Regions from separate parts of the Sodalis sp. RH15 genome, predicted to be linked through region 2. Evidence: predicted binding sites of a transcription regulator. Region 2 holds the regulator's gene; each other region holds the start of a gene.
The links. Region 2 encodes CRP, which controls carbon source genes, mostly activating them, when cyclic AMP is high. Its sites were predicted from a motif close to ATGTGANNNNNNTCACAT; they were not measured.

Region 1: the regulator CRP is predicted to act here: its motif matches at 2,021-2,038, upstream of ACL2XO_RS09225 (YjcB family protein).
Region 3: the regulator CRP is predicted to act here: its motif matches at 2,951-2,968, upstream of ACL2XO_RS10495 (PTS glucitol/sorbitol transporter subunit IIC).
Region 4: the regulator CRP is predicted to act here: its motif matches at 1,734-1,751, upstream of ACL2XO_RS12890 (PTS sugar transporter subunit IIB).

What each region holds. Positions count from the first base shown of each region.
Region 1 is NZ_CP178738.1:1,958,915-1,963,412, reverse strand. Features, by position in the region: gene ACL2XO_RS09235 (DHA2 family efflux MFS transporter permease subunit) at 1-383, shown strand, start outside; gene ACL2XO_RS09230 (efflux transporter outer membrane subunit) at 385-1,977, shown strand; gene ACL2XO_RS09225 (YjcB family protein) at 2,109-2,396, shown strand; gene ACL2XO_RS09220 (hypothetical protein) at 2,539-2,730, opposite strand; gene ACL2XO_RS09215 (DUF1348 family protein) at 2,729-3,190, shown strand; gene ACL2XO_RS09210 (TetR/AcrR family transcriptional regulator) at 3,222-3,791, shown strand; gene ACL2XO_RS09205 (glutathione S-transferase family protein) at 3,943-4,498, shown strand, end outside.
Region 2 is NZ_CP178738.1:812,816-817,313, reverse strand. Features, by position in the region: gene ACL2XO_RS03710 (YheU family protein) at 1-195, shown strand, start outside; gene ACL2XO_RS03705 (phosphoribulokinase) at 361-1,230, shown strand; gene ACL2XO_RS03700 (OsmC family protein) at 1,277-1,684, opposite strand; gene crp (cAMP-activated global transcriptional regulator CRP) at 1,999-2,631, shown strand; gene ACL2XO_RS03690 (YccS/YhfK family putative transporter) at 2,683-4,498, shown strand, end outside.
Region 3 is NZ_CP178738.1:2,248,395-2,252,892, reverse strand. Features, by position in the region: gene srlD (sorbitol-6-phosphate dehydrogenase) at 61-840, opposite strand; gene srlB (PTS glucitol/sorbitol transporter subunit IIA) at 863-1,225, opposite strand; gene ACL2XO_RS10500 (PTS glucitol/sorbitol transporter subunit IIB) at 1,247-2,290, opposite strand; gene ACL2XO_RS10495 (PTS glucitol/sorbitol transporter subunit IIC) at 2,306-2,854, opposite strand; gene ACL2XO_RS10490 (MFS transporter) at 3,229-4,437, shown strand.
Region 4 is NZ_CP178738.1:2,788,806-2,793,303, reverse strand. Features, by position in the region: gene pta (phosphate acetyltransferase) at 1-1,582, opposite strand, end outside; gene ACL2XO_RS12890 (PTS sugar transporter subunit IIB) at 1,839-2,147, shown strand; gene ACL2XO_RS12885 (PTS sugar transporter subunit IIC) at 2,157-3,470, shown strand; gene ACL2XO_RS12880 (PTS lactose/cellobiose transporter subunit IIA) at 3,491-3,835, shown strand; gene ACL2XO_RS12875 (glycoside hydrolase family 1 protein) at 3,936-4,498, shown strand, end outside.

The DNA.
Region 1 (4,498 bases), 1.1 Mb from region 2:
CGAAGCTCAATGCCGACGCCTCGGCGCTGTTTACCATGTTCCGCAATGTGGCGGGGTCCGTCGGGATTTCCCTTTCCACCGCCGCCATTACCGAACGCAGCCAGGTCCACAGCGCGTATATGGTGCATAACATGTCGCCGCTTAATGAGCAATTCCAGCAGGCGGTAAATACCAGCGCGGCGGCCATCCGGGACTTTTCCCTGCAAATAGGCGACCCGCTGCAAATTGCCACCGGCAAGATGTACCAGCAAATGATTATCCAATCGCGGATTATGTCCTATATCGACGTGTTTTCCATTTGCGCGGTGGTGGCGTTTATCCTGATTCCTTTCTGTCTGTTGCTTTCGCCGGTGAAGAGCGAAGGCAGCGTTGGAGCCCATTAGTATGCCGGCCCGTTTGTTAAAAGCTCAATTGCAGCACGCTCCCCGCCTGCGCCGTTTCGGCCTGGGTTTGCTGGCGGCCATGATAACCGCCTGTTCGGTGGGTCCGGATTACCGCCCCCCATCACCGGTGACCCCCGCCGCGTTCAACAATCTCGACAACGGCGGCAAAAACCGGTCCGCCTCCGCTACCCTGGCGGCGCTGCCCGATCCGTCCTGGTGGCATAGCTTTAACGATCCGCAGCTCGATAGCCTGATAGACCGGGCCATCGCCGGCAATATCAATCTGCAGCAGGCGGTACTGCGTATCGCCGGCGCCCGTGAGCAAACCCTGCAGGCCGGCGCCGCTTACCTGCCGTCGGTGCAGGCCAAGGCCAGCGCCCAGCGCGAGCAGCTGGGTCTGGCGGGCCAGCTGGATTCGGCCCATGTCGACACCTCAAGCGTGGCGAGTCTTAGTCCGCAGGCAGCCTCCGCGCTGGATACCCTGACCCAGCCGATAAGCCTGTATCAGGGCAGTTTCGACGCCAGCTGGGAGCTGGATCTTTGGGGAAAAGTCCGCCGATCGGTGGAGATGGCGCAGGCGCAAAGCCAGGCTTCGGTTGAAGAACGCAACGATGCCCTGGTGTCCCTTGAGGCGGAGGTGGCGCGGACCTATTTGCAGCTGAGGGGCGCCCAGACCGTGGCGCAGACGCTTCGCACGCAAATCGATGTGGCGGAACAGTCCCTGGAATTGACCCGCAGCCGCCAGCAGCACGGTCTGGCGCCGCAGTATGATGTGGAAAACGCCGCTGCCCAGCTCGGTTCGCTGCGGGCGCAGTTGCCGCAGTACGAAGCGGAACAGCGTCAGGCGATGAACGGATTGGCGGTATTGCTGGGACAACCTCCCGGCACGCTGGATAACGAACTACGCCAAGACAAGCCGCAGCCCGCCGTCCCGGCCGCCGTGGCGGTAGGCGTGCCGTCAGCCCTGGCGCGCCGCCGTCCCGATGTGCGCCAGGCGGAAGCCAATCTGCATGCGGCCACCGCCAATATCGGCGTGTCGGTGGCGCAATTGTTCCCTGATTTTTCCCTCACCGGCCAGTTCGGCATGCGCAATACCGAGGCGGATTATCTGACCCACTGGAGCAGCCATTTTTACAGCTACGGTCCCCAGGTGTCGCTGCCGATTTTCCAGGGCGGCCGGCTGGTGTCAAGCGTCCGGCTGGCCCGGGTGCAACAGGCCAATGCGGTCTTGTCCTACCGCCAAACCGTCCTGACCGCGTTGCAGGATGTGGAGAACGCGCTGGTGAGCTACCGCACGGATCAGCAGCAGGTGGATGGCCTGGAGCAAGCCGCCGCGTCATTTCAAAACGCCTTCAATTTATCCAGCGAAAGCTACCGCCAGGGACTGACGTCATTTATCACCATGCTTGATGCACAGCGGCAGCTGGCCCAGGCCCGCCAGCAGGTCGCCGCCGCCCGGGTCCAGACCGGCATTGATCTGGTGGCGCTTTATAAAGCCCTGGGCGGAGGCTGGGAACCCTACACGCAGGTGAATTTACCTAAGTATCCGGTGTTCGGGCCGGCGGAAACCGTAGCGGCCGGCACCCAAAAGTAAAAAAACCAAAAAAGTAAACAACTTATCCATTACCGTCAAAAAAATTTGACCTCCATCACATATTTTTGTAGCACAATACCTAAAAACAGGAGAAAATTACGGCAACTTAATCAACGGGAGGATGGTTCCACATGAGTACGCTGGCCGCAGGCTTTGTGATGATGCGCTGGGAATTGCTCAGTGCGGTGATGATGTTTTTCGCTAGCACGCTAAATGTTGTATGCCGTAGATCCAGTAAAAATGCCCTTGCCTTTATCTTCACCGGCGTAGGCATCAGCATGGCCTATTGGTTTGTCGCCGGGTTGCTGGGCATTACCCTCTCGATGGAGCTGGCGCACTGGCGCGATATCTGGGCCGGTCTGAAAGAGCTGGGGGAATATATTATCGTCCACACCCCGCCGGACTGGCAGATTACCTGATCCGGGCCTTTACCGGACGCCCATTCCGCTAATACATTTTAACGACCCACGCATTCAGACATGGCGCATTCAGCCAGGTCTTTTGCTGTTTAAAATCCCTTAACCGATTTTATCGGTTCGCCTCCGTCCCCCATCCGTTCCCTCATTTCATACCCGATTTCAACACGTGCGGCTTTTCGTTTCTCCTCGGACCCCGGTTCATTTCCGCCACGTTCCGGGCGGGCTTGACGTTTTCGGCAATTCCCGCGAAACCTGACAGGATAAAATAAACCTTGTCAATGACTGTACCGATCGGTACAGTCTTCTCTTCACTCACCGAAAAGGCACTCATCATGGCTAACCTGGTTCCCCCCTTTACGCTGGAGACTGCAATCGCCAAAGTCCGTTTGGCGGAAGACGGCTGGAACAGCCGGGACCCCCGCCGGGTCTCCCTGGTCTACTCCGAAGATACCCAGTGGCGCAACCGTGCTGAAATTGTTACCGGACGCGAGGAAGTGGTCGCCTTCCTGACCCGCAAATGGGCCAGGGAGCTGGATTATCGGCTGATCAAAGAGTTATGGGCATTTACCGGCGCCCGGATAGCGGTGCGTTTCGCTTACGAATGGCACGATGACAGCGGAAACTGGTTTCGCTCCTACGGCAATGAAAACTGGGAGTTCAATGAGCAAGGATTGATGTTCCGCCGTTTTGCCTGCATCAATGATTTGCCCATTACCAGCGACGATCGCCGGTTTTTCTGGCCGCTGGGCCGGCGTCCGGACGACCACCCCGGCCTGTCCGATTTTGGGTTGTAGTGGTTCGCGGTAACTGCAAGGCATTCATTCATTGAACAGCAAAGAAAACGCAAAAACCGAGCTGGTAGCCCGCATTGCCGAAATATTCCGCGAGTGCGGCTTTGAGGGCGCCTCCCTCAGCCGCATTACCGAGGGTACCGGGCTGGGCAAAGGCAGTCTTTATCACTTTTTCCCCGCCGGTAAGGAGGAGATGGCCGCTGAGGTGCTGCTGCATATCCACCGCTGGTTCGCCGGGCATATTTTCCTGCCGCTGGAACAGGAGAACGCCTTCGGCGCTCTGGATGACATGTGGCGGGAAGTGGATGACTATTTTCAATCCGGTAAACGCGTTTGCCTGGTGGGGGCGTTTGCCCTGGACGGCACGCGGGATCGGTTCGCTACCGCCATCAGCGGCTATTTCAGGCGGTGGATAGCCGCGCTGGGGGGCGCCCTGCGGCGCGCTGGGGTTGACGACGCCACCTGCGCCGTCCTGTCGCAGGAGGTGGTGGCCGGTATCCAGGGCGCCCTGATCCTGGCCCGCGCCCTTGACGACGCGGAGTTCTTCTCCAAGAGCCTCCTACGCTTGCAAAGGCGCGTCAACGAGCAGTTGGCAGCGCGCTAGGGATACTTATCATTGGCATACCGGCAAGGCATTTCAATGGCGCAAGCAGCCCTGGAGACTTTAAGCCGGCGTTTTCCTGTTCCCAGCCGCCGGGAAAAATGCCAGTATGGCTTGGCCACTGTCACCCTAACATTGATTGTAAAGGAAGCCTATGCTGAAAATACTCGGCAGATCTTCATCCATTAATGTGCGCAAGGTCCTATGGGCCTGCGCGGAGTTGGGCATCGAATATCAGCGCGAAGACTGGGGCAACGGATTCAAATCCACCCACAGCCCCGAATTTCTCGCGCTGAATCCTAATGCCATGGTTCCGGTTATCCAGGACGAGGATTTTGTCCTATGGGAATCGAATACCATTATCCGTTACCTGGCGCGCGCCTACCGCGGCGAATCGCTATACCCGGCGGCCCCCAAAATCCGGGCCGGCATCGACCGGTGGATTGATTGGCAGGCCGCCGATCTCAATCCCGCCTGGAGCTATGTTTTCAGCGCCCTGGTGCGGCACAATCCCGAGCATCCCGATCCCGAACGCATCAAGGCCGCCGCCGCAAGCTGGGCCGACAAAATGTCGATCCTGGAGGGCCAGCTCAAGGCCACCGGTGCCTTTGTCGCGGGTCCGGCATTTACCCTGGCGGATATCCCCATCGGCCTGTCGGTGCACCGCTGGTTTTCCACCCCGCTCCAGCGCCCCGACCTCCCGGCGGTGA
Region 2 (4,498 bases):
TCCGACACCCTGTATAACCTGCTTGAATCCTTTGTCTTGCGAGAAGGCACCGATTACGGCGAACAGGAAAAGACATTGGAGGCCAAAGTCGCCGATGTCAAACGTCAACTGATAAGCGGCGAAGCGGTAGTGGTATGGTCGGAACTGCATGAGACCATCAATATTATGCCCCGCGGCCAGTTTCATCCGGAATAACGCAAATTGGCCCTGCGCCGCTAAACATGATAACAATAATCAAGTCTTTCATGCCGGGCGCATGTGAATCTACCCGTCATACTTCAAGTTGCAGGTGCGTCCGCTTTCCTGCAACCTGAGTTATTGAGGGTATCACGCCGTCATATAACGAAGCGTAGGGTTACCATGTCAGCACAACATCCCATTATTGCCGTTACCGGCTCCAGCGGCGCCGGCACCACCACCACCAGTCTGGCTTTCCGTAAAATTTTTCACCAGTTGAATATTCACGCCGCCGAGCTGGAAGGGGACAGTTTCCACCATTTTACCCGTCCGGAAATGGACATGGCCATTCGCAAGGCCCGCGATCTCGGGCGACATATCAGCTATTTCGGGCCGGAAGCCAATGACTTCGGCCTATTGGAACACACCTTCCTGCAGTATGGGCTCACCGGCCACGGCAAAGCGCGAAAATATCTGCACACCTATGACGAAGCCGTTCCCTACAATCAGATTCCCGGCACCTTTACTCCCTGGCAGCCGCTGCCGGAGCCGACGGATGTGCTGTTTTACGAGGGGCTGCACGGCGGGGTGGTTACCGACCACCATAATGTGGCGCAGCATGTGGATCTCCTGGTGGGTGTAGTACCCATCGTCAACCTGGAATGGATACAAAAGCTGGTGCGCGATACCAGCGAACGCGGACACTCCCGGGAAGCGGTGATGGATTCCGTGGTGCGATCGATGGAAGACTATATCAACTACATCACACCGCAATTTTCCCGTACCCATATCAATTTTCAACGGGTTCCCACGGTGGACACGTCCAACCCCTTTGCCGCCAAGGCCATCCCTTCGCTGGACGAAAGCTTTGTGGTAATTCACTTTCGCGGCCTGGATCATATCGACTTTCCCTATCTGCTGGCGATGCTGCAGGGGTCGTTTATTTCCAATATCAATACGCTGGTGGTACCGGGAGGGAAAATGGGGCTGGCGATGGAACTGATCATGGGACCATTGGTAAAGCAGCTACTGGAAGGCAAACGCATTGAATAAACCGGGCGCGGCCGGAGCGTCGCGCCCGCGGTAACGCATCCGTCATTCAGGACGGCAAACGCACTTCAAAACTATGGGTAACGTTCACGGATTTGCCGAGCATCAAAGACACCGAGCAATACTTTTCCGCTGACAGCTCCACCGCCCTTTCGACGATTTTGTCGGTGAGCCCCGTGCCGGAAACTATGAAGTGTAAATTAATATGGGTAAATAACCTCGGCGCTTCGTCGCGGCGTTCAGAGGTCAGCTTGACTTCGCAATCACGCACATCCTGACGCCCTTTTTGCAGAATCGATACCACGTCGATGGCGCTGCACCCCCCAGCCGCCATAAGTACCATTTCCATTGGGCTGGGCGCTTTTTCCCCTGCGTTGCCATCCATCAAAATCTGGTGGCCGGAGGCGGATTCACCTATAAAAGACAGACCTTCGACCCATTTTACTCGTGCTTGCATTATGATGACTCCAGATAAAAAGTTTTTCCTGCACCCTACATTTTTATTGGAAAGGTGGCAATGTTACCTAACATACTTCATGCTGATGCAAGACAACAGAAGACACTGCTTCAAACCTATGCTAAAAACAAGGCTGGATCGACCTCATGATAATGAAAGGGCAAGAGAGCGATCGGAACATCACTAAAACCAGACCCTAATAAGTTCCCTAACGTCGCTCCGTTTACAACGGAGATGGATCGATAAAACAGCGCCGTAATAGGGAATACGATGTCCTGAACAAGGACAGCGATGACAAAAGAGGATAACAGCGAATGGTTCTCGGCAAACCGCAAACAGACCCGACTCTCGAATGGTTCCTGTCTCATTGCCATATTCACAAGTATCCATCGAAGAGTACGCTAATACATCAAGGCGAAAAAGCTGAAACACTTTACTACATCGTCAAAGGCGCCGTCGCGGTGCTGATAAAAGATGAAGAAGGTAAAGAGATGATCTTGTCCTACCTTAACCAGGGGGATTTTATCGGGGAATTGGGCTTATTCGAAGAAGGCCAGGAGCGCAGCGCCTGGGTTCGTGCGAAAACCGCTTGTGAAGTGGCTGAAATTTCTTATAAAAAATTCCGGCAACTGATTCAGGTGAATCCGGATATCCTGATGCGTCTGTCGGCGCAGATGGCCAGCCGCTTGCAGGTCACCTCGGAAAAAGTCGGTAATCTGGCGTTTCTCGACGTCACGGGACGTATCGCGCAAACCTTGCTTAATCTGGCGAAACAACCCGACGCCATGACCCACCCCGACGGCATGCAAATCAAGATTACCCGCCAGGAAATCGGCCAGATTGTCGGCTGTTCCCGTGAAACGGTGGGCCGTATTCTGAAAATGCTGGAAGATCAAAATCTCATCTCCGCACACGGCAAGACCATTGTCGTTTACGGTACGCGTTAAACGTTAATCAAACAGGCGTGGTACTCTGTGCCACGCCTGCTTGTTGGCAGCATGTGGCGTCGACTGATCTATCACCCCGAAGTCAACTATGCCTTGCGGCAAACCATCGTGCTTTGCCTGCCGGTGGCGATAGGGCTATTGTTCGGCAGCCTGCAGAACGGCCTGCTGTTCTCCCTGGTGCCCGCCTGTTGCAACATCGCCGGCCTGGATACCCTGCATAAACGCTTTTTTAAACGCCTGGCCATCGGCGGTACGCTGTTCGCCGTCAGCAGCGTACTGATCCAGTGGCTGCTCTTTGTACACGTACCCTTGCCCTTTATCATGGTGGGCCTGGCGCTGGTGCTGGGCGTCACCGGTGAAATCAGTCCGTTGCACGGGCGGTTATTACCCGCCTCCCTTATCGCCGCCATTTTTACCCTCGGCCTGACCGGCAACGCCCCGGTGTGGATCCCGCCGCTGCTGTATATCGCCGGTACCGCCTGGTACGGGCTGTTTACCGGCCTGTGGTTCCGATGGCTTAAAGAGCAGCCGATGCGGGAAACCCTCAGCCTGCTCTATAGAGAGCTCGCGGATTATATCGAGGCGAAATACAGCCTGCTGACCCAGCATACCGACCCGGAAACCGCCCTGCCGCCGCTGTTTGCCCGGCAGCAGCGGGTGATTGATCTGATTGCGCAAATTTACCAGCAGCTGCATATGCTGTCGGCCAACCATCAGCTTCAGTACAAACGTCTGCTGCGGACATTTCAGGTGGCTCTGGACCTGCAAGAGCATATCGCCGTCAGTTTGCATCAGCCGGACGAAGTGCAGAAGCTGGTGGAGCAGAGTCACGCTGAAGCGGTGATCCGCTATAATGCCCAATTGATTGCCGCCCGGCTGCGGGTGGTAGCGGACGATATTCTTTATCATCGGTTATCGGGCCGTTTCACCATGGCGGAAGCCCTGTCGGCGGTGGAAAAAATTGCCCAGCGAAATCCGGATAATCCGGTGGGGCAATTTTGTTTTTATCACTTCAGCCGCATCGCCCGGCTGCTCAGGACGCAACGTCCGCTCTACCGGCGGGATATCATGGCGGATAACCAGCAACGGCTCTCTTTCTGGCAGGCGCTGCGCAGCTACTGTTCGCTCAAATCCATGGCGCTGCGCAACGCCGCCCGGCTGGGCATTATGCTGGCCATCGGCAGCAGCCTGGGACTGGTGTTCAACCTGCCTAAACCCTACTGGATTCTGATGACGGTGATGTTTGTCAGCCAGAACGGCTATAACGCCACCCGGGTACGTATCCAGCATCGGGCGCTGGGAACCTTGGCCGGCCTGGTTATCGCCGCCGCGACCCTGCAGCTCCATCTGGGGGACGGCACGGTTTTATTGTTTATGCTGGTGGTGACCCTGGCGGCTTACCTGGTTTTGCGGAAAAATTACGGCCTGGCGATGACCGGCTTCACCGTAACCGCCGTTTACACCCTGCAGCTATTGTCCCTGAACGGTACGCATTTTCTGGTACCGCGGCTGGTGGATACCCTGATCGGATGCATGCTGGCGTTCGGCGGTACGCTCTGGCTGTGGCCGCAGTGGCAAAGCGGCCTGCTGCGCAAAAACGCCCATCAGGCGCTGGAAAGGGATCAGGACGCATTGCGTCTGTTATTACAGGCGAATCCGGAGCCGGCGGCGCTGGCCTATGCCCGTATGCGGGCCAACCAGGCCCATAACGCCCTGTTCACCTCACTAAGCCAGGCCATGCAGGAGCCCGGTTTCAACTCCCGCTACCTCATCGATATGCGCCTATGGGTGACCCATAGCCAGTTTATTATTGAGCATATCAATGCCATGACGATACTGGCGCGGGATCACTACATGCTGACGCCAA
Region 3 (4,498 bases), 1.4 Mb from region 2:
TCCCTTCTCCATTTGTCTTTGCAGAAAATTCCCGGTCGCAGAGCGCCGGGAAGCCATGACTCAGAACATCACCTGCCCGCCGGTGATATTAATAGATTGACCGGTGCAGTAAGATGCCTTGTCGCTGGCGTAAAACAGCAGCATATTCAGCACATCCTGATATTCGCAGCCCCTCTTCAGCGGCACCTTATCAATATAATACTTCTCCACCTGGTCAGGGCGGATGCCGAGTTTTTCGGCATACTGCGGCAATAATGACTGGAACATCGGCGACTTCAGCAAATTACCCAGCATCAGCGAATGCACGGTAATGCCGTATTCCGCCAAATCCAGCGCCAGGGACTGGGTCAATCCCACACCGCCGAACTTGGCGGCGCTGTAGCCCGCATTATGCTTGCTGCCCACCTTGCCGGATTTGGAGTTTATCTGGATAATGCGGCCGGCGATGCCGTCACGGATCATTAATTTGGTAAATTCCCGTGCGCAGAGAAAGTATCCCACCAGATTCACCTGCAGGGACAAATCAAAATCATCCAGATTAAACGCCGTGATGGGCGCCGCTTTGGCCACTCCGGCGCTATAGACCAGCAGGTTCACCTGCCCGAACGCGTCATCCACTTCCCGCGCCAGCTGGCGCACGCTGTTTTCGCTAGTGGCGTCGGTTTCAAAACCCTCCGCCGTCCCTGACCCGAAATGGGTATTGATATCCGCCGCCACCTGCCGGGCATGCTGCGCATTTAAATCGGCCACCGCCACCCGATAACCGGCCTCCGCCAAACCCGCGGATAAAAACGCCCCCAGGGTCTGGCCACCACCAATGACTACCGCAACCTGCTTCATAGACTTCTCCTGCACAATTAATTTAAGCCAGAATCATCAACGTACTGCCGACGGGAATATCCGCCGGCGCAGCGCCGGATACATGCACTGTTCCCGGGTATTCCGCCTGCCCCGCGCCGTCAAAACGAATCGTGATATGCCCCAGCTCCCGCAGATTTTGGGCCGCCACCGACCCTACCGCGGTAATGGGAAATCGGGTTCCGGCAAGCTGCAGCGTTGCGCCGGACTGTAAATCGCCGTTGCTCTCGCCGGGACGGTGGATAAAACAAAAAGACTCTATGTCCTCCGGCGCTCCCTCGCGGAAGGTAATCACCATATTCTCCGCCAGAGAGTCACGTGCGTAATCGCCGATGCGTGTGAAGGTGGTTTGGTAAATGATATTCATGACGGCTCCTAAACGACTCAATCACTGATAGATAAAACCCGATACCGCCCAGGCCAGCAATACCGTGGGCGCACCGGTGAGAAACCGGCCGACGAGCACCGACGGCACGCCGACCCGCACCGTATCCTGCTTGGCCTCGGCCAGTGACAGCCCTACCGGGATAAAGTCGCAGGCCGCCTGGGCATTAATGGCAAACAAAGCCGGCAGCGCCAGGTGAGGGGGAATATGTCCCTGGGCGATTTGCACCCCCACCAGCACACCGATAACCTGGGCGATAACCGCCCCCGGGCCAAGGAACGGCGACAGCAGCGGGAAGGAACAAATCAATGCCAGCGTTACCAGCCCGATGGGACTGTTGGCCAGCGGCGTCAGCCCGTGGGCAATGAAATCCCCCAGTCCCGAGGCGATAATGATGCCGATCAGCGCAGACACAAAGGCCATAAACGGCAGGATGGTTTTCAATACCGTGTCGATGGTCTCCCGGCCGGCCTGGAAAAATACCGCCACCACCGATCCCATGCCCATACCGATTTTCGCCAGCAGGCCGTCGCTCTGTTCGGTGATTTTTTTACGGGTGTCGTACTCCTTGCCGTCGCCGAAGTGACGGCCGTCGGCCGGCGCCGCACGCAGCTCCGCCGCGGCGGGAATAACGTCCGCTTTAGCCGGCAATGGCACAGCGGCATCCGTCATCGGGTGGTCGGGCAAGAGTTGGATATTGTTCTCCCGCACCCCCGAAACATAGATTTCTTCATGGATAAATTGCGCCAGCGGACCTGAGCGTCCGGTGGAATGGATATTCACCGTCGGGATGAGGCGCTTAGGGTAAATACCGCAGCGCAAGGTGCCGCCGCAGTCGATGACCGCCACGCCAATCTCGTCCGCCGGCGGCTCGCCCTCCTTGAAACCGTCTACGGCCGGCCAGCCGGTGAGCTCGCTCAGCCTGTCCACGATCGCCGGCCGGGTGCCGGCGGTGATATAAACCACTTTTTTGCCCGGGACCGCTTCGATAATCAAAGGACCGCCCCAGCCGCTTTCGCCTTTTTCGATACGAATAAACCTGTTCATCTCATTCTCCTTGCTTCAAAGCCGGACGTGCTGATCGAGTTGGATATGCATTTTGCGTTCAAAGATTGACGTGGTCAGATCGGTAATCCAGCCGCGGAAAAAGTTGGTGAACATGCCCACCAGCAGATAGCTCACCGCCAGCGGACCCAGGGGGAGATTAAGGGTGGTCAGGCCGTTGGCGATACCCAGGTAGACAAAGAGCTCGCCGGGATTGATATGGGGAAAGAGACCGTTCATGGAGTGGCAGCTATAAGAGGCGGCGGCATAATAACTGGGTTTGTATTTCTCGGGCATAAAGCGGCCCAGGCTTAGGGTCATGGGATTACAGAACACAAAGGTGCCGATAACGGGCAAAAAAAGGTAGCGGGATACGGGATTGCCGGCGCAACGCTGGGCCAGGCGCTCTATTCTGCTCTGGCCGACGAATACGATCAGGGCATTCATGATGACCAGCAGGCTTATCAGCAGCGGGAGTATGCCGGTGACCATTCCGACAAACACCGACCCTCCTTTTTGAAACAGGCCGATAAACCACTCGGCTCCGTGGGCTATGACATCAAACATTTTTTCTCCTTGGTTCGCTTAAGCGGAAAACAACAGGGTCGCCAGCGGCGGTGTTGTTAATGCGATGCTTAAGGTAGCCAAGTTACCTTTTTATTTATCAGATATACATCACAATTTGAAAGAGTAAACTTTTATTATGAAAGATATATAGGGAAATTTATTTTCAAATGAAATTTTTTAGTTTCGCTTGAGGTATTGACATCCGTTTGTGGCTATTCCCTCCCCGCGGGCTGGACAACCCCGGCCAAACGTCATAGCGTACTGATTCGTCCGGCCATCAATGGCCAAGGCGGTTGCCGCCGCTTCAATATTAGAAAGGATCGGGTGTTGACCCTGCCGCCTGCGCCAGGGGTCACAAGCCGTACGGATAATGTATGATATCTGACCATCACGTCGCCCCCCGCCGGCCGCATCCCCCGCTGGTAGGGGTAACACTGGGCCTGTTACTGGTTTTTGTCGCCGCCAACGCGACGGTACCGCTTTATATCCTCTGGCAACGGCAAATGGGTTTTCCCACCTCCGGCATCAGTTACATTTTTATCTGCTATAACCTTGGCGTGCTGTTATCGCTGCTGATTGCCGGCCGGCTGTCGGATATCCATGGCCGGCGCGCGGTGCTGGTGCCGGCGCTCTTCGTGGCCATCGCCGCCTGCGTCTGCTTCGCCTTTGCGCAGAATATGCTGTGGCTGGCGGCCGGGCGGTTATTGATCGGATTTGCCAGCGGGGCTTTCGCCAGCGCCGGCACCGCGGCGGTGATTGAAGCGGGGGTTCGGCGCGGCTACCGGTTCGCCCCGCTGGTGGCCAGCTTTACCACGGTCATGGCTTTCGGCGTCGGTCCCTTGCTGTCCGGCGCTTTCGCCCAGTTCGCCCCGCTGCCCACCAGCCTGATTTTCCTGCTGCTTATCCCCTGTCTGGCGGCGGTGTCGTTTTCGGTATTGCGCATCCCGCCGCCGGCGCCGGTAGCCGGGACCAGGAAACAATCCTGGTTTCAACTACCGCGGCTGCCCGAGCACAACCGGGGAATTATCCTGCTGGCAATCATGATATTCTCCGGCCCCTTTGCCCTGTCGGCCCTGTTTATCTCCCTCGGACCGAGCCTGCTGGCGAGCCTGTTGCACAATGATAGCCGTCTGCTGGCGGGCGCCTGCGCCTTTGTGGTATTCGGCGCCGGCGCCATGGCTCAGCTCACCCTGCGCCGCTGGCGCCTGTTCACTACCCTGCTGGTGAGCCAGCTGCTCGGTCTGCTGGCGGTGGCACTGGTGGTGAGCGCCGAATATCAGGCCTCCATCGGCTTGCTGCTGGCCGCGGCCCTGAGCGCCGGTTTCGCCCAAAGCCTGTCGCAGTTCGCCGGTATTACGCTTATCAAGCAGTACGCGCCGCCGGACGAACTGGCGGGAGTTACCGGCACGTTTTTTTTCGGCGGCTATATCACCGCCGGCATAACCGTCGGCGTCATGGGCTTTGCGGCGAATACCTGGGGACTGCAAATCGGCAGTGAACTGTTCGTTGCGCTGTGCATGCTGGTGATGTTCTCCGCCCTGGCCGGGACCCTTAAAGTCATGGGCAAATCTCTGCCGGCATAAAGCCCTACAAAAAAAAGGTGATAATAGTCTGAAAATTGAGCCCGGGAACCCCCTGTTTTGG
Region 4 (4,498 bases), 2.0 Mb from region 2:
TAATCAGCTGCAACGCCGGACGAAGGGTATTGGCGGTGGTATGTACCGCGCCGGAAACCAATCCGTCCACATCCCCTGCCTCCAGCATCAGGGTACCGAGCATCACGTTGTCTTCCAATTGCTCCCGCGCCACCACTTCGGTCATGCCTTTGCTTTTACGCAGCTCCACCAGCCGCGCCAGGTAGCGCTCGCGCAGCGGCGCCGGATCCTGTAGCGCCACATTGTCACCCAAAACCACGCCCTGGGCCGCGGCCACCCGGCGAATGTCGTCGGGATTGCCCAGCAGGACACAATGAGCAATGCCCCGGTCGGCACAGAGGGCGGCGGCCCGGATGGTGCGCGGTTCATCCCCCTCCGGCAACACGATGCGCTTGCCGGCCCGCCGCGCCCGTTCGGTCAGGGCATAACGGAATGCCGGCGGCGAGAGGCGGCGGGAATGCTCCGAGGCAGCGCTCAGTGAATCAATCCACCCGCTATCGATGTAGCCGGCCATGTAGTCCTGTACTTTCTCCACCCGTAAACGATCGTCCGCCGGCACTTCCAGATTAAAGCTTTGCAAACTCAGGGACGTCTGCCAGGTATTGGTATTGACCATCATCACCGGCAAACCGGTCTGGAACGCCCGCTCGCACAGCGTGGCAATGGCCGGGGGAATGGGATAGCCGCCGGTAAGCAGGACCGCGCCGATGGCCACCCCGTTCATGGCGGCCAGGCAGGCCGCCACCAGCACCTCGGGGCGGTCCGCGCAGGTGACCAGCAGCGCGCCGGCGCGAAAGTGCTGCGCCATATTGGCCAAACCGCGGGCGCAGAAAGTCACGGACTGCACCCGGCGCGTCTCTAGATCGCCGGCATTCACGATGTGGGCATGAAGATGCCCGGCCATATCCACGGCGCGGGTGGCTATCAGATCATAGTTCCAGGGGATACAGGCCAAGACCTTTAGCGGACTGTCGGCAAACAGGGGGCGGGTATCCGCGGCGGCGTCATCATGCTGGTTGGCGGCGTCGAACAGTTCGGACAGGTCTGGGCGCGTTCGGCCCTGTTCATCCACCGGGGCGTGCCATTTATTGATGATAACCCCGGCGATATTCTTGTTTTGGCAGCCGCCGAACCCGGCGCAGGCCAACTCCAGCCGCGCCTTCAGCTGCGCCGGTGAATCGGCCCCCAGGGTGGTGACAAAAACCATGTCAGCGTTCAACGCCCGGGCGATGTCGTAGTTCAGACCATTGGCGAACTGATGGCGACGGGTCAGCATCAGCCCCTCAATCAGGACCACTTCGGCGTCCTGCCGGGTTTCATGATAGCGGGCGACAATCTCCTCCATCAGCACATCGCGGCGATTGGTGCTTAACAGGGTTTCCACATAGTCCATCGCCAGCGGCTGCGCGGCGGGGATCCCTGAATTGGCCCGAATGATGGCGGTGGTCTGGTCAGGCAAACTCGCGCCGTCGCGCTGCTGGGCGATGGGCTTATATACGCTCAGGCGCACGCCCTTGCGCTCGATGGCCCGGATCACGCCGAGACTGACGCTGGTCAGCCCCACATGGGTACCGGTTGGAATTAGCATAATGGTTCGAGACACGGTTGACCTCTCGGCAAATAGTCAGATCTATGTTGGATGATGAATTGGCTTGGCCGTATCATGAACACCTTTCATCCTGAATTCTTTAACCCAGCTTACAGACTTGATTTCCATTAATCAGAAATCCGCTAAAAAGTTATCCTGAAACAAGAATTGACCTCCATCACAAAACTGCAACCGGTTTCTGAAACCGGTTGCAGAGATTCTTTTTCTCGCGTCATACTGCTGCCAGACCAATAATCACAAGGCTCGTCTTATGAAAAAAATACTCTTATGCTGTGCCGCCGGGATGTCCACCAGCATGGTGGTGAGGAAAATGCAAAAAGCCGCCGAAATAAAAGGAATAGAGGTGGAAATCAATGCGGTGGGTCTGGAAGAGTTCGCCGCGGAGTTCCCCCATTACGATTGTTGTCTGCTGGGACCGCAAATCAAATATAAATTGAAAGATTTTAAAATAATCGCCGATGAGCAGCATAAACCCATAGCCGTCATTAACAGCATGGATTACGGCATGATGAACGGCGAAAAAATATTAAACGATACTCTGGCGCTGCTTAATGCCTAGGAGATGAATATGTCCGGAATTAGCGAATCGGTATTCGGCGTCATTGAAAATACCATTAGTCCGATAGCAGGGAGATTATCCAGTCAACGGCATGTCATGGCCATCCGGGACGGATTTATTTCCGCAATGCCGTTTCTGATTGTCGGTTCCTTTATGCTGGTATTTGCCCATCCGCCCTTCTCCCCCACCAGCACTTGGTCCTTCGCCCAATGGTGGCTGCGGATGGCGCAGCAGTATGAAAACGTTATTCTGATGCCCTATAACATGACCATGGGTATTATGTCGGTGTTTATCGCCGCGGCGATATCTTATAATCTGGCCACCAGCTATAAAATGAACGGTTTTATGGCCGCCCTGCTGTCATTAATGTCATTCCTGGTAGTGGCGGCTCCGCAAACCGCGGATAAAATGCTGCCGGTATCATCGCTTGGGGGGACCGGGATTTTCACCGCGATATTGGTGGGAATCTATACCACCGAGCTGATACATTTTCTGGAAGTACGGCATATCGGTATCCATCTGCCGGAACAGGTACCGCCGAAAATAAAACAGTCCTTTGATTTGTTGATTCCGGTACTGGCGATATTCTTTACCCTTTACCCGTTAAGCCTGCTGATCCAATGGCAATTCGGCATGCTGCTGCCCCAGGCCATTATGGCGCTGTTCCAGCCGATTGTTTCCGCTGCCGATACCCTGCCGGCCATTTTGCTCTCCGTATTGATCTGCCATCTGCTGTGGTTCGCCGGCATTCACGGCGCGGTCATCGTCGGCGGCGTGTTGCAGGCTTTCTGGCTGACCAATCTGGGCATCAACCAGCAGGAACTCACCGCCGGACAACCCTTAACCCATATTTTTATCGAACCGTTCTGGCTGTTTTTCATCGTGATTGGCGGATCCGGTTCCACCATGGGGCTGGTGGGGCTGTATTTACGCAGCCGATCCGCCCATTTGCGCTCCATCGGCAAGCTCAGCATGGTGCCCTGTATTTTCAACATTAACGAACCGGTGATTTTCGGCTCTCCGGTGGTGATGAATCCCACCCTCTTCATTCCATTTATTACCGCGCCGCTGGTTAACGGTACTCTGGCCTATATCGCCACCCGTACCGATATGGTGGGCCGGGTGATTTCCGTGGTGCCCTGGACCACGCCTGCCCCCATCGGCGCCGCCTGGTCCACCGGCTGGGATATACGCGCCGCGTTCCTGGTGGTTGTCCTGGTGGCCGTATCCACGCTGATTTATTACCCCTTCTTCAAAATCTACGAACGGCAACTGCTGGCGCAGGAAGATCCGTTGCCGCAGACCCAGGCCCAGGAGGCATAACCATGAGCGAGACAGTGGCGATGGATATGGAAAGTACGGTCATGGCTTTGATTATCTTTGCCGGCGAGGCGCGTTCCGAATCGATGGAAGCGCTGCGCGCCGCCCGCAACCGGGAGTGGCTGAAGGCCGATGCCCTGTTGGCCGCCGCCTCCGACGCCGCCCGCCAGGCGCACCGTATCCAGACGCAATTAATAGGCGCCGACGAGGGCGTGGGTAAAATTCCGGTGAACCTTATCATGGTACATGCCCAGGATCATCTGATGAACGCCATGCTGTGCCGGGAATTGGTTGAAGAAATCATCGTCCTGTATCGCGAAATCGACACCCTAAAGCATCCGGGCGAAGCCTGCGGGCAAAAGCCATGATCTCGGGGCGCTCCGTTTAAGCGGAATTGAGTAAGCGGTTTTAAATAAACGGGTTTAATCAGCCCGGGGCTCACCGTATCGAAAATCAGAGGGAATTATTATGCATTACCAAACACCGGCGCCGTTTCCACAGGGATTTCTTTGGGGCGCCTCCACGTCTGCCTATCAGGTGGAAGGCGGCTGGAACGAAGAAGGCAAAGGCCCGTCGGTCATCGACCGGGCCTCGTTTCCACCGGAACTTAGCGACTTCACCGTCACCAGCGATCACTATCATCATTTTGCCGGCGATATCGCCCTGTTTGCTGAGATGGGTCTCAAAACCTACCGGTTTTCCATCGCCTGGAGCCGCCTGTTTCCCACCGGCGAAGGCGAATTGAATTTCCAGGGCGTGGCATTCTACCGCCGCCTGATTGATGAGATCCGCCGCCACGGCATTGAACCGCTGGTGACGCTGTACCATTTCGATTTACCCTGGGCGTTGCAACAGCAAGGCGGCTGGTCGAACCCACGCACCGTCGACGCCTTTGAGCGGTTCGCCCGTACCGCCTTTGAACTCTACGGCGGCCAGGTCAAGTATTGGCTGACCATCAATGAACAGAATATGATGATCCTAAAAGGCGATGTCATCGGCACGCTGCCGCCGGGCACCGCCAATCCGCAAAA